DNA from 4 places in the Streptomyces sp. NPDC058326 genome. Region 2 is predicted to be linked to each of the others. Evidence: riboswitches for the same ligand, from Rfam matches in the RefSeq annotation. Region 2 holds a riboswitch; each other region holds the start of a gene.
What was found. A riboswitch is a leader RNA that binds a small molecule or an ion and turns the genes downstream of it on or off. The one in region 2 is predicted to bind cyclic di-AMP.

Region 1 (3,461 bases), on a different contig from region 2:
TCCGGCTGGTCCATCTGCTCGACGACCCCTACCGGGCCGTGCTGCCCAAGGGGCATCCGCTCGCCGGCCGCCGCACGGCCGTCGACCTGGCGGCGCTGGCCTCCGAACCCTGGGTCGGCAGCGAGCGACCGGGCCCGTGCCTCGACGCGGTCATGGAGGCATGCGCCGCGGCCGGGTTCACTCCGGACATCGCGGTGGAGTGCGAGGAGTACGCCACCGCGCAGGGCTTCGTCGCGGCGGGTCTCGGCGTCAGCCTGATCCCCTTGACGGCCTTGGGCAGCCGCCACCCGAACGTGACCGTCCGCAAGGTCCGCGGTCCGGAGCCGGTCCGTTCGATCCACGCGGCGGTACGCGAGTCCTCGCTCGCCCTGCCCGCCGTGCGCGGTCTCCTCACCGCACTTCAGGAGGTCGGGGCGAGGGCGGCACAGTGAGCGGCTCGCAGCTCATTGTTCTCCGCCCGGACCACATGTGATGGCTGCTCCTGGCGCACCTGAGCATCCATCACGTAGCCCGGCGGCACGACAGGCGGGCGTCAGTGGCCGGCGTGCGCGGCGCGGTGGATCGTGGCGTCGAGGAGGGCGAGGGCGTCGGCGGCGGTACGGCCGGGCGCCCTGTTCCAGGGCCCGATCAGGTCCCGCCATCCCCGTGACCGGAGTTCGGCCATGATCCACGCCGCCGCCTCGTTCATCGTGGTCGCGCTGCCGTAGCCGAGCCGGTGGGCGGCGAGGAGGGCGCCGCAGACGCACCGGGCGCCGCGGGCGTCGCGCAGCTTGTAGGGGGCGTTCTGCCAGCCCCACTCCGTCAGCACGAGGCGGGCGTAGCCGAGGTGGACCGAGGGGCGCAGCTCGGGCTGGCCGACGCGGCGCCAGGCGTGGAGCCGGTCGGGCAGTACGGCTCCGAGCCGTCCCGGGAGGCGGCGCTCGGCCGGAAGGGGCGGCGGCAGGGCGTCGAGCGCGTCGGCGACGAGCCGGTCCACCGGCACGGAGAGCAGGGCTCTCCATCTCTCGGTGTCCGGCGGGGCGTCGGGTGCGGGGGCGGTCGTGGGTGAAGCTGCGGCGGTCCAGTCCGTGACGATCCGCTGCCAGGTGGCGCTCTCGTAGAGGGCGGCGGCCTCACGGTCGAGGGTGTCGGGGGTGAGCAGGGAGGCGGAGGGCGACATCCGGGCGGCTCCTCGGTCGGGGTCACTCCATCGTTCAGGACGAATGTCGGCTTTGCGACGTATGCCCTTGAGTACACCCCGACCGACGGGCACTTTCCAACACACTCTTCTATTAAGAGAATTAAGGGCCATATACGGACATTGAACGCCTGGTGATGCGACTCACTTTTCCCAGCACTCGCCCGCTCCCCGAGCCGGCGCATGCCGCGCCGCACAAGGAAGTTCGGCGGGCCGGAGAAACGGTCGATCTTGAATTCGATGAATTCTGTGATCCATTCACCGAGCAGAGACATCCACACCCCTTGTTCTCTCCGGCACGACTGGCCTACGGTCACCTCCATTCGAGCGGATCGCCGAATCCTGCCACCGCTCGGAATACCTCCCTTTCACCCGACGGCAGGAGCGGGGGACCCACGAATACGCCGGCCCGGAATCCGGAACGGCTCGGGGTGAAGCCGCGTGCGCGCGGCCGGACATCTCCAGTCCGAACCCGACAGCTCACCCCGAAGGCGCCGGAGAGGAATCCGTCATGCCTGCACACGGTAAGCACCGCCGCCCCCGACGCCACTCCGTCTCGCGTGGAATCGCGCTGGTCGGAACGGGTGGGGCAGCCCTCGCCCTGCCGCTCATCGCCCCCGCCGCAGCCGGCGCCGCGACCGTATCCGGAGCCCCGGAAGTCGCTGCCCGGCCCCTCGCCGCCCCCGCCGCGGCGGCCACGGCCAAGGCTCCCGCCGCCCCGGCCGCCGCCCGGACCTACACCGTCGCCAGCGGTGACTCGCTTTCCCTGATCGCCCAGAAGAAGGGAATTCAGGGCGGCTGGAAGAGCCTTTACCAGGCCAACAAGACCACTGTGGGTGACAACCCGTCACTTATTCACCCGGGCCTTGAACTGACGCTCGGTCGGAATTCCGTGAAGGCGACCCCCGCGCAGCCGAAGAAGTCCGGTTCGGCCGAACGGGCGAGCCGTTCCGAGCGCCGGGCGGCCGCCCCGGCCGTCGCCAAGGGCACCGGAGCCTCCGCCGCGCAGGCCGCTCCCGCCGCCGCTCCGGTCCAGGCCGCCCCGGCCGCCGCCACCCAGTACGCGAACAACCTCGACGGCTGGATCCGGGAGTCGCTGGACATCATGGCCCGGCACGGTATCCCCGGTTCCTACGACGGGATCCTCCGCAACGTCATGCGCGAGTCGTCCGGCAACCCCCAGGCCATCAACCTCTGGGACTCCAACGCGGTGAAGGGCACCCCCTCGAAGGGGCTCCTCCAGGTGATCCAGCCGACCTTCGACACCTACCACGTGCCGGGCACGTCCACGGATCTGTTCGACCCGGTCGCCAACATCACCGCCGCCTGCAACTACGCGGCCGCCCGCTACGGGTCCATCGACAACGTCAACGGTCCCTACTAGTCACGGAAGTGCCGGGTGAACCAGGAGGCGGCGAGCTCCGCCACCTCCTCCAGGGCACCCGGTTCCTCGAAGAGATGGGTGGCGCCCTCCACGACGGCCAGCCGGTTCTCGCAGCGCAGCCGGGAACCGGCCCGCCGGTTGAGGTCGAGGACCAGCTCGTCCCGGCCGCCCACGATGAGCAGCGTCGGGGCCCTGACCCGGGCCAGGTGGTCGGCCGCGAGGTCGGGTCTGCCACCGCGTGAGACGACGGCGGCCACCGGGGACGCGGGGTCGCCCGCCGCCCACAACGCGGCGGCGGCTCCCGTACTCGCGCCGAAGTAGCCGAGCGGAAGGCCGCCGCCCTCGGGCCGCTGGGCGAGCCACTGGGTGGCGCCGGCGAGCCGGCCTGCGAGCAGCGGTGTGTCGAAGACACGGGCCCGGTCCCCCGCCTCTGCCTCGGTGAGCAGGTCGAAGAGGAGCGTTCCGAGGCCCGCCCGGTTGAGCGCCGCCGCGACCGCCCGGTTGCGGGGGCTGTGCCGGCTGCTGCCGCTGCCGTGGGCGAACAGCACGATCCCCGCGGCCCCCTCGGGCACCGCGACCCGTCCGGTGAGCGTGGCCCCGGCGGCGGGGATCCGTACGTCAGCGTCATGGACGACCGGGCCGTGGGCGGCGCGGTTCCGGTCCAGGCAGGCGATGACCTCGGAGTCCGGGGTCTGGGTGAAGTCCCGGTAGAACTGCCCGATCGCGTAGAACTGCTCCGGAGTGCGGACGCTCACCGTCTCGTCGGCCTCGCCGCCGAGACGGGCCGTCCAGTCCGGCGGTGCCACCGGCACGGCGAGCACGATCCGGGCGGCGCCCCGCGCGCGTACCACCCGGCAGGCCGCCAGGGCCGTGGCGCCGGTGGCGAGGCCGTCGTCGACG
Region 2 (3,461 bases):
AAGCTCCTCGAGTCCCGGATCGTCTTCCTCGGCACACCGATCGACGAGACGGCGGCCAACGACGTCATCACCCAGCTCCTGTATCTCGACCACGCGGCACCCGACCAGGACGTCTCGCTCTACATCAACTCCCCCGGCGGCTCGGTCAGCGCCATGACCGCGATCTACGACACGATGCGCTCGCTCCACTGCGACGTGGGGACGACCTGCCTCGGCCAGGCCGCGTCCACCGCCGCCCTCCTGCTCGCCGCCGGCACCCCGGGCAAGCGGATGATGCTCCCCGGCGCCCGGGTCACGCTCCGTCAGCCGGCGATGGAGGAGCCGCTGCGGGGGCAGCCGAGCGACCTCGACCTCCAGGCGCGCGAACTCCTCCGGCTCCGCTCCCTGATGGCCGGGATGCTCGCCGAGGACACGGGACAGAACCGTGAGCGGATCGACGCCGACCTCGACCGCCTCACCGTCCTGGACGCCCCCGCGGCCGTCGCGTACGGCCTGGTGGACCATGTGATCAGCAGCCGGCGCGCGGCCGCCGGCGCCCCGGCACGGTGAGCCGGCCGTGGTCCCCGAGCTGCCGCCGCTGCCCGCCCTGACCCGCGCCGAGGGCGAACTCGTCGACGCCTACCTCGAAGTCGTCGACCTCCTCGGGAAGATCAATCCATCCAGGGGCACGCATACTTATGGTGCGCTGCGCGCGGCCCAGGCCCTGGTGGGGCGGGCGGAGGCGCTGCGACAGGCCCTGACGCTCATGCATATACGGGGCGAGGCCGAGGTCCACGCGGACACGTTGGCGCGCGCCCTGCGGGTGTTGGACGGGGAGCGCAGGACGGGTCGCGTCACCGTCCAGGAGCCCCGGGCGAGTTGACATTCCGGCATGTCGTGTAGAGGTCCGTACGGCCGACGCGCGCCGCAGAATCACTCCCCCGTTCGGCTTAGTAGACGAGTCGACATATGTCCCGGGTGAGTTGCGCTGCAGATGTACGCATCTGGCGGAATGGGTCGTTCCACCCCTGGTGCGGGGCTCGTTGGCCAAACCTCCGAAGATCGGGAAAGCGTCCTGTCCACCCGAACGGATCAGTCGTGAGGAGCCTCACATATCGCCGTTTCAGCTCGGATTTCGACCGGTGCGTGGGTCAAGATCCCTGTCGACGACAAGCCCCCGCCGCCGCGGCGGGGCGGTCCGGGCGGACGCCGAGTCCTGCCGCTGTCCCGGACGTCTGGTCGACAGGATTGGTTCGGCAGGAGTGGAGGACCCGATTTTTACGGGACGGACGCGCTGTTTCGGCAGCGGGGCCGTCCCTTGGGGTGAAGCCGCGCAAGCGGCCGGGCATCTTCGCCTGCCCGAACCCGACAGGTCATCCTTCACAGGCGGCTGACGAAGGGTTGCGCATGACCGCGCAGATGCACGTCCCGTCCCTGCTGTCCCGGGCCGGAGCCGTCTCGGCTCTCACCCTCGCCGCCGTCGGCGGCACGCTGCTCGCACCAGGAGCGGCTTCGGAGGCACAGGCAGCCACCACGCACGCGAACAAGGCACTGAGCGTCGCCGCGTCCAAGAAGGGAGCCCCGTACCGGTACGGGAGCACCGGGCCCTCCAGGTTCGACTGCTCCGGTCTGACGCTCTACGCGTACAAGAAGGCGGGCAAGTCGCTGCCCCGCACCGCGCAGCAGCAGTACAACAAGACCCGGCACGTCTCCGCCTCCGGCAGGCAGAAGGGTGACCTGGTCTTCTTCCACTCCGGGGGGAGGGTCTACCACGTGGGCATCTACGCCGGCAGCGGCAAGATCTGGCACTCGCCCAAGACGGGCTCCTGGGTGAAGCTCGACAAGATCTGGTCGTCGAAGGTCTATTACGGCCGCGTCCGGTGAGCCGACGGCCATAGGGCCTCCCGCCGGTCAGGCCGGGCTCGCGACGCCTGATACGGCGCCCGGCCCGGTGAGCCGCCGGTGGTGACGGTCCGTTCGTGAGGGGGGCGGTGGCGCCGCCGTACCCCTCATGACATCGCGTCAGGTGGCCGGCGCTCCGTCAGGGGAGCGTCCGTCAGCAGCTGGCGACCGGGACCGGCACCCACGGGAGGGTGATCCAGACCGTCTTGCCGCCGTCCGCGGTCGGGGTGACCGAGAGGCGGCCGCCCGCCTCCGCCGCGAGGACGCGGATGATGACCAGGCCCCGGCCGTTGTCCTGCTGGACCGCCGCCGGGAGGCGGCGGGGCCGCCGGGGATGGCTGTCGGTGACGCCGATGTGGAGCCGCTCCTCGCGCTCCAGACGGACGTCCACCGTGAAGGTGGGCGAGAGGCCGAGGGTGTGCAGGACGGCGTTGGTGGCCAGCTCGGAGACGATCAGGCGGATCGAGTCGGCGGTCTCCGCCGCGCCGTCGAGACCCCAGCCGGTGAGGACGTCGGCGACGTACCGCCGGGCCGTGGGGACCGAGGCGGGGTCGCTCGGCAGCGTGACGGATGCTTCCAGGTGATCTGCCATGGCGACGCTGTCCCTTTCCCGCCGGAGCCACTGCCCCGGATCGCGCTTCGCGTCAGAGTGCCACCGATCGTGCTGCGCCGCGCCGCGTTCCGCCAAGATATGTCCCCATCTGTCGCCCGAAGCGGTGAACTCTGCTGCCAGGAAACGTCTTTGGGCCGCGCGGGGCCCCGAAGTCGGAGCCCCGCCCGCCGTCAGTCCCGCGCGAGCGCGGGCGCGGTCGCCAGGATCGTCTCCACCGCCCGCTCGATCTGCGCGTCCGTCAGATCGGCGCGTGCCGTGAGGCGCAGCCGCGAGATGCCGTCGGGTACGGACGGGGGCCGGAAGCAGCCGACGACCAGGCCCCGGTCCCTGCAGTCCGCCGCCCAGCGCAGCGCCGCCTCGGGGGAGGGCGCGCGCACCGAGACGACGGCCGCGTCGGGCCGGGCCGCGGTGAGTCCCGCCCCGGTGAGCAGCCCGTGCAGCGTGGTCGCGACGGTACGGGCCCGCCCTGCGAGGCCCGGTTCGGCGACGAGCCGCCGGAGACTCGCGAGCGCGCCGCCCGCGGCGGCCGGGGCGAGTCCCGTGTCGAAGATGAAGGTCCGGGCCGCGTTCACCAGGTGCTCGATCACCCGGGCCGGGCCGAGGACGGCACCGCCCTGGCTGCCGAGGGACTTGGACAGGGTCAGCGTGGCCACGACGTCCTCGTCGCCCGCGAGCCCGGCCTCGTGGAGGGCGCCCCGGCCGCCCTCGCCGAGGACGCCGAGACCGTGGGCGTCGTCCACGACGAGTCCGGCGCCGTGCGCACGGCAGGCGGCGGCCAGCTCCGGCAGCGGCGCCTTGTCGCCGTCGACGGAGAAGACCGAGTCGCTGACGACCAGGGCCCGCCGCCCCGGATGCGCGTCGAGGGTCTTCCGTACGGCCTCGGGGTCGGTGTGCGGGACCACGGCCGTCTCGGCGCGCGCGAGGCGGCAGCCGTCGACGATCGAGGCGTGGTTGGAGGCGTCCGAGA
Region 3 (3,461 bases), on a different contig from region 2:
CTGAGCTCTCGCCGCGCAGCCGGCGCCCGATCCAGGGCACGAGGTACTCCCTCGCCCACTGGATGTTGTCACGGCGCACTTCGAGCGTGCCGCGCGGCGGGACCGGCGGCCACGCCTGGTCGGGGTCGGCCGGCACCGGCAGGCCGAGGACCTGGGCGGCGCGCAGGGCGACCCGGGTGTGCCCCTCGGGCGAGAGGTGCAGCCGGTCGTCGTCCCAGGCCCGCCGGTCCTGGACGGACTTCAGGGACCACAGGTCGAGGACCGGGCAGTCGTATCGGTCCGCGATGGCCCGGACGTGGGCGGTGTAGGTGGCGATCTTGCCGCGCAGGTGCCGGAGGACGGGCACGTCACGGGTGTCGAAGCCGGTGGTCACCATGACCGTGCCGACGGCGGAGGTCAGTTCGGCGACGGCGCGCTCGAAGCGCTCGGCCACGTCGTCGGGGTCCGTGCCGGGGCGGATGATGTCGTTGCCGCCGGCGCAGAAGGTCACCAGGTCGGGGGCGAGTTCCTTCGCCCGGGGGACCTGTTCCGCCACGATCTGGTCGAGGAGGCGCCCGCGTACGGCCAGGTTGGCGTAGCGGAAGGCGTCGTGCTCCGGCAGCTGGTCGGCGAGCAGCACCGCGAAGCGGTCCGCCCAGCCGACGTACGTCCCGTCGGGCCCGGGGTCTCCGACGCCCTCGGTGAAGCTGTCACCGATCGCCGCGTACGACCCGAATGCGTTCTTGTCTCTTGATCTCGAATCGTCTGCCACGGGAGCACATCCTTCCCTTTCGGGTGTGACCTACGCGACCGTAAGGAGGGGTTGACGGTGCGTGACATATGCCACCGATAAAGAATGTGCCAAGCCGGAATAGAGCGGGGGGACATGCCGGTGGCCCGGCACAGGAGTGCCGGGCCACACGGGAGTTGACGGGCGTCGGGCTCAGATGGAGACGCCGTGCTGGCGCAGGTAGCCCAGCGGGTCGATGTCGGAGCCGTAGCTCGGCGAGGTGCGGATCTCGAAGTGCAGGTGCGGGCCGGTGGAGTTGCCGGTGGAACCGGAGAGACCGATCTGCTGGCCGCCGGTGACCGTCTGGCCGGACGAGACGGAGAGGGAGGAGAGGTGGGCGTACTGCGAGTAGTTGCCGTCGGCGTGCTGGATGACGACCTCGTTGCCGTACGCACCGCTCCAGCCGGCCGAGACGACCGTGCCGGCGCCGACGGCGCGGACGGTGGTGCCGGAGGAGGCGATGAAGTCGGCACCGGTGTGGTAGCCGGAGGACCACATGGAGCCGGAGGCGCGGTACGGGGTGGAGACGCCGCCACCGACCGGGGCGACCCAGCCGGACGCGGAGGTCGAGGCGCCGGAGGCGGAGGAGCCCGTGGACCGCGCGGGGGCGGCGTCCGGGGTCTGCGCGGCCGGGGCGGAGGAGCGCTCGGCGCCACGGGAGGCGCGCGGGGTGTCGCCGTTCTTCGAGGAGGGCGCGGCGGAGGTCTTCTGGCTGCTCCTGGGGGCGGCGGCCTTGGGCGCGGCGCTCTTCGGGGCGGCGGGCCTGGCGGTGTTCTTGGCGCCGAGCGTGAGCTTCATGCCGGGCAGGATGAGCGAGGGGTCCTCGCCGACGACCTGGCGGTTGTCGGCGTAGAGCTTCTGCCAGCCGCCCGCGAGGTGGTGCTCGGAGGCGATCTTCGACAGGTAGTCGCCCCGGACGACGGAGTACGTCTTCGGTGCGGCCTTCGTGGCGGTCGGCGCGGCCTGGACGGCGGCGGCCTTCACGTGGGCGGCGGCGGTGACGGCCTGGGCGGGGGCGGCGGCCGGGGCCGCCTGCTCGGCGGCGTGGGCCCCGGTGGCTCCGAGGAACGGGAGGGCGACGACGGCGCCTCCGGTACCGGCGGCGGCGATGCCGCGGGTGAGGCGGCTGGACTTCGTACGGCGGTGCTTACCCGTCGCGGGCATGGCGAATTCCTCTCCGGCGCCTGCGAGGTGAGCTGTCGGGTTCGGACTGGAGATGCCCGGCCGCGTTCTCACGCGGCTTCACCCCAAGCCGTCCTGCGTCGCGGGACCGGCGTACTTCCTGGGTCCCCCGCTCCTGCCACGCATGGGATGAGTGGAATTCCGGACGGTGGCAGGATTCGGCGGTCCGACCGGATTGACGGTGACGCTAGACGAGCGGGGTCGGCACGAACAAGCCACCGTTTTCCACCGGCTTTCTCCGCCGCCTCTTTCACCCGGAATTCCGGTCACCCTCCGTGGATGACGGCCCTTCGATTCCCGTTTTACGCAGGGGAATTGCTTCCGACTGTCGGCCACGATCCGTCACTTCTATGACCCTGCTCACGCACGGGAGCTCATCTCACCTGTAAACAGGGCGCGTTATACGTAAGGCCTCAATACGGACAGATCACCCATTCCAGTCCAGGGGGCTGCGCTGCCACCGTCCCGCCTGGATGATTGCCCCTGGAACCCATTCCGCGTCGGGCACCCGAACGTCGACCACCAGGAGCATCCGTGACGCAGCAGCTGCCGCAGGTCCCGCCCATCGAGCTGAACGAACCCGAGCTGGCCGAGGTACGCAACTTCCGGGACGTGGGCGGCCTGCCGACGACGGACGGGCGCGCCGTGCGCCCCGGCCGCCTCTTCCGCAGCGGCCACCTCGCCCACGCGACCGGGACGGACGTCGTCTTCCTCGACTCGCTGGGACTGCACACCGTCTTCGACTTCCGGAACCTGGCCGACCGGAAGGTCGAGGGCCCGGACGTCGAGCTGCCCGGCGTACGGAACGTGAACATACCCCTCAACGATCCGGCGGACGGCAAGGAGTTCTGGAAGCTGGTCCGCGACGGCGGCATCGAGCAGCTGCGGGAGATCCTCGGTGACGGCAAGGCCGCCGCCCGTATGTCCGAGTCGTACCGGAAGATGGTGATCGAGCGGACCGCCGAGCACAGCCGGATCCTGCACTCCATGGCGGAGGACAGCCTCCCCGCCCTGATGCACTGCGCGGCCGGCAAGGACCGCGCGGGGCTCTCCATCGCGATCACCCTGCTCGCCGTCGGAGTCGAGCGGGCGGCGATCGAGGACGACTACGTGAAGTCGAACGAGCCGCACCGCCGCTACAAGGTGCGCCGCGGCTCCACCGCTCCGGACGCCATGTCGCCCGAGGTGATGGAACTGCTGAGCCCCCTCTTCGACGCGCGGGTGGAGTATCTGCGAGGCGCCTTCGAGACGATCGAGGCGACCTGGGGCTCGGTGGACGGCTACCTCGCGGAGGGCCTGAAGCTGGCCCCGGAGACCCGTGAGCGGCTGAAGGAACGCCTGCTCACGGAGGCGTAGACCCGTCGGCTACTGGTTCTGCCCGCCGAGCATGAAGAGCAGATAGAGGAAGCCGGCGAAGAGGTGGCCTGCGATCAGATAGGCGAACAGACGGAGGACCAGCCCCTTGGGGAACTTGCCCTCTCCGCGCTCTTCACCAGTGACCGGTCGCGAC
Region 4 (3,461 bases), on a different contig from region 2:
TCCCCGCCTGGCCCGCTCCTGCCCCAGCCTGACCAGGCCGCGCAGCACCTTGAGGTGCGCCTCGGTGCGGCGCTGGGCGGCGCGCGCCGCCCCCAGCGGCTCAAGGAGCGCCCGCATGTCGAGCAGGTCGGCCGCCTCCTGCTCGGTGGGCTCGGCGACGTGGGCGCCCGCGTGGCGCCGGGTGACGACGAAGCCCTCGGACTCCAGGGTGCGCAGGGCCTCGCGGACCGGGACGCGGGAGACCCCGTACCGGCGGGCGAGCTGTTCCTCGGTCAGCCGGCTGCCCCGCTCGAAGACGCCGGAGACGATGTCGTCCCGGATCGCCGTGCATACCGAGTGCGCGGGAATGCGCATGTCCGACCTCCGCCTTGGTCTGCGCGAGACAATTCTTGGCGCCTGTTCTGCGCCCGGTCTGCGACTCTATTGCAGCGCGCCGGAATTTCCGATGCCTCAGCGGAATATGACTGCCTTTTGACCGACGAAAAGCCCCGGCTCAGCATGAGCCGGGGCTTTTGCGACGCGGTACGGGGTGGGACCCCGTGGTGCGCGCCGGGCGTCAGACGTTGACGCCGCGGGCGCGGAGGTAGGCGACCGGGTTGACGTCGGAGCCGTACTCGGCGGTCGTGCGCGCCTCGAAGTGGAGGTGCGGGCCGGTCGAGTTGCCGGTCGAGCCGGAGATGCCTATCTGCTGGCCCGGCTCGACGCTCTGCCCGACGTAGACGCCGATGGAGGAGAGGTGACCGTACTGGGTGTACGTGCCGTCGTTCATCCGGATGACGATGTTGTTGCCGTAGGCGCCGCCCCAGCCGGCCTCGACGACGGTGCCGGAGCCGACGGAGACGACGCTGCTGCCGTAGGAGGCGTGGAAGTCGACGCCGGAGTGGCTGCCGGAGGACCAGAGCGAGCCACCGGTCTGGTAGCCGGTGGAGACGTACGAGCCGGCGACGGGGAGCTGGAAGGAGTTCAGACGGCGGCGCTCGGCCTCACGGGCGGCGCGCTCCTCGGCCTCGCGGATCTCCTTGGCGCGGGCTTCCGCCTTGCGCTTCGCCTCGGCCTCGGCCTTCGCCTTGGCGGCGGCCTCGAAGGCCTCCTCCTCCTGGGCGGCGGCCTGGGCGTTGATCCGGTCCACGAGGGAGTCCTCGGTGATCACCTTGGTGAGACCGGTGTCCTCGGGGGAGCGGTTCTCCGCGTCGGCGGCGAGCGCCGGGGAGGCGAGGGTTCCGATGACGCCGGTGGTGGCGAGCGTCGCGGCGCCGGCGATGCCCACGCTGCGGCGCGCCATCCGGCTCGGTCCACGATGCTTCCCGGTGGCACGGGTGAACGCCATGTAGGGGCTGGTCCTTTCCTTCCTTCTCGCCTACCGGGTTAGCTGACGGGTTCGGAGCAGGAAGGTCTCCTACGAGCCCCTCCGCCGAGACGAAGGCGCCCGATTCACCCCAGGGACTACGTGTGGGTCCCCGGCTCCCCAGGCTCGCGCCTGACGGGGACTCGGCGATGACTGTCCGGATGCCGCGGGTGCGGCGGGTGCAACTGCCGAACAGACGCACCGACGCTATGCGGATCGCCTGGCGATCACCAACCGGACCCGCCAGTTTGTAAGACATACCACAGGGCATACGATCATGCTTGATACCAATACGGACAAAGCGGAGGACCCCGACGCGATGTGCCGTCGGGGTCCTCCGCTCCAGCCGCCCGGCAACCGGGAACAGTCGGTCGAGAGCCGGAATCAGCCGGTCACGACGGTGACTTCACCGATGCCGAGCGCGCGCACCGGCTCCGCGATCTGCGCCGCGTCGCCCACGAGGACGGTGACGAGCCGGTCCACCGGGAAGGCGTTGACCACGGCGGCGGTCGCCTCGACCGTGCCCGTCTCGGCGAGCCGCGCGTACAACTGGGCCTGGTAGTCGTCCGGGAGGTGCTGCTCGACCTGGTCGGCGAGCGTCCCGGCGACGGATGCGGCCGTCTCGTACTTGAGCGGCGCGACACCCACCAGGTTCTGCACCGCGGTCTCACGCTCGGCGTCCGTGAGGCCCTCGGCCGCCAGCGTGCGCAGCACCTTCCACAGGTCGTCAAGGGCCGGGCCGGTGTTGGGGGTGTCGATGGAACCGCTGATGGCGAGCATCGAGGCGCCGTTCCCCTGGCCGTCGGAGCGGAGCACCTGCCCGAAGGCCCGCACCCCGTACGTGTAGCCCTTCTCCTCGCGCAGGACCCGGTCGAGCCGCGAGGTGAGGGTGCCGCCGAGGCAGTACGTGCCCAGGACCTGGGCCGGCCAGACGCGGTCGTGCCGGTCGGCACCGATCCGGCCGATCAGCAGCTGGGTCTGGACGGCGCCCGGCCGGTCCACGATGACGACCCGTCCGGTGTCGTCGGCGGTGATCGGCGGCATCGGGAGCGGCTCGGCCGGCTCTCCGGTCCAGGCGCCCAGGGTCTCGGCGAGGACCTTGTCCAGGTCGACGCCGGTCAGGTCGCCGACGACCACGGCGGTGGCCGTGGCGGGCCTGACGTACGCCTCGTAGAAGGCGCGGACCGCGGCCGCGTCGATCGCCTCGACGGTCTCCTCGGTGCCCTGGCGGGGCCGGGACATCCGCGACTCCGCCGGGAAGAGCTCCTTGGAGAGCTGCTTGGCGGCGCGACGGGACGGGTTGGCCGTCTCGTGCGGGATCTCGTCGAGACGGTTGCGCACCAGGCGCTCGATCTCGGTCTCCAGGAACGCCGGGGCGATCAGCGCCTCGGAGAGCAGCCCGAGGGCCTTGGGCAGCCGGGAGACGGGCACCTCGAGGGAGACCCGTACGCCCGGGTGGTCGGCGTGCGCGTCCAGCGTGGCGCCGCAGCGCTCGAGCTCGGCCGCGAACTCCTCGGCGCTCCGCCGGTCCGTGCCCTCGGAGAGCGCGCGGGCCATGATGGTGGCGACACCGTCGAGACCGGCGGGCTCGGCGTCCAGCGGCGCCGGCAGGAAGAGCTCCACGGCCACGACCTGCTGGCCGGGACGGTGGCTGGTCAGCAGCGTCAGGCCGTTGTCCAGCTTGCCGCGGTCCGGGGCGGGGAAGGCCCAGGGCCTGGCGGCACCGGGGGCCGGCTGCGGGTGGAAGTCCATGCTCGTCAAAGACACGGCAGCGTCGGTCACTGGTCCGCTCCCTCTTCGTGTTCGTCGCCGTCGGCCTCGTCGCTCTGCTCGGTCGTCAGGGGCTCGTAGACCAGTACCGCGCGGTTGTCGGGGCGCAGCCTGGCCGCGGCGGCCGCCCGCACCTCGTCGGCGGTGATGTCCAGGACCCGGTCGACGGCCGTGAGGGCGAGCTGCGGGTCGCCGAACAGCACGGCGTACCGGCACAGTTCGTCGGCGCGGCCCGCGACGGTGCCGAGGCGGTCGAGCCACTCGCGCTCCAACTGTGCCTGCGCGCGCTCCATCTCCTCGGGCGTGGGGCCGTCGGCGGCGAAGCGGGCGAGCTCCTCGTCGACGG

Region 1: it holds a riboswitch for cyclic di-AMP, as region 2 does, so the genes downstream of both, ACFVYX_RS14325 (transglycosylase SLT domain-containing protein) here and ACFVYX_RS20085 (C40 family peptidase) in region 2, are expected to answer to the same signal.
Region 3: it holds a riboswitch for cyclic di-AMP, as region 2 does, so the genes downstream of both, ACFVYX_RS04745 (peptidoglycan DD-metalloendopeptidase family protein) here and ACFVYX_RS20085 (C40 family peptidase) in region 2, are expected to answer to the same signal.
Region 4: it holds a riboswitch for cyclic di-AMP, as region 2 does, so the genes downstream of both, ACFVYX_RS13340 (M23 family metallopeptidase) here and ACFVYX_RS20085 (C40 family peptidase) in region 2, are expected to answer to the same signal.

Annotation. Positions count from the first base shown of each region.
Region 1 covers NZ_JBHVZO010000006.1:100,891-104,351, forward strand. The annotation lists gene ACFVYX_RS14315 (LysR substrate-binding domain-containing protein) at 1-431, shown strand, start outside; gene ACFVYX_RS14320 (hypothetical protein) at 533-1,159, opposite strand; cyclic di-AMP (ydaO/yuaA leader) riboswitch at 1,501-1,684, shown strand; gene ACFVYX_RS14325 (transglycosylase SLT domain-containing protein) at 1,689-2,561, shown strand; gene ACFVYX_RS14330 (phosphoribosyltransferase family protein) at 2,558-3,461, opposite strand, start outside.
Region 2 covers NZ_JBHVZO010000010.1:146,354-149,814, forward strand. The annotation lists gene ACFVYX_RS20075 (ATP-dependent Clp protease proteolytic subunit) at 1-549, shown strand, start outside; gene ACFVYX_RS20080 (hypothetical protein) at 557-862, shown strand; cyclic di-AMP (ydaO/yuaA leader) riboswitch at 1,202-1,384, shown strand; gene ACFVYX_RS20085 (C40 family peptidase) at 1,387-1,863, shown strand; gene ACFVYX_RS20090 (ATP-binding protein) at 2,036-2,473, opposite strand; gene ACFVYX_RS20095 (8-amino-7-oxononanoate synthase) at 2,665-3,461, opposite strand, start outside.
Region 3 covers NZ_JBHVZO010000002.1:426,209-429,669, reverse strand. The annotation lists gene ACFVYX_RS04750 (SGNH/GDSL hydrolase family protein) at 1-751, opposite strand, end outside; gene ACFVYX_RS04745 (peptidoglycan DD-metalloendopeptidase family protein) at 923-1,933, opposite strand; cyclic di-AMP (ydaO/yuaA leader) riboswitch at 1,938-2,125, opposite strand; gene ACFVYX_RS04740 (tyrosine-protein phosphatase) at 2,486-3,307, shown strand; gene ACFVYX_RS04735 (DUF6126 family protein) at 3,317-3,461, opposite strand, start outside.
Region 4 covers NZ_JBHVZO010000005.1:423,309-426,769, forward strand. The annotation lists gene ACFVYX_RS13335 (GntR family transcriptional regulator) at 1-354, opposite strand, end outside; gene ACFVYX_RS13340 (M23 family metallopeptidase) at 557-1,327, opposite strand; cyclic di-AMP (ydaO/yuaA leader) riboswitch at 1,340-1,504, opposite strand; gene ACFVYX_RS13345 (M16 family metallopeptidase) at 1,730-3,127, opposite strand; gene ACFVYX_RS13350 (M16 family metallopeptidase) at 3,124-3,461, opposite strand, start outside.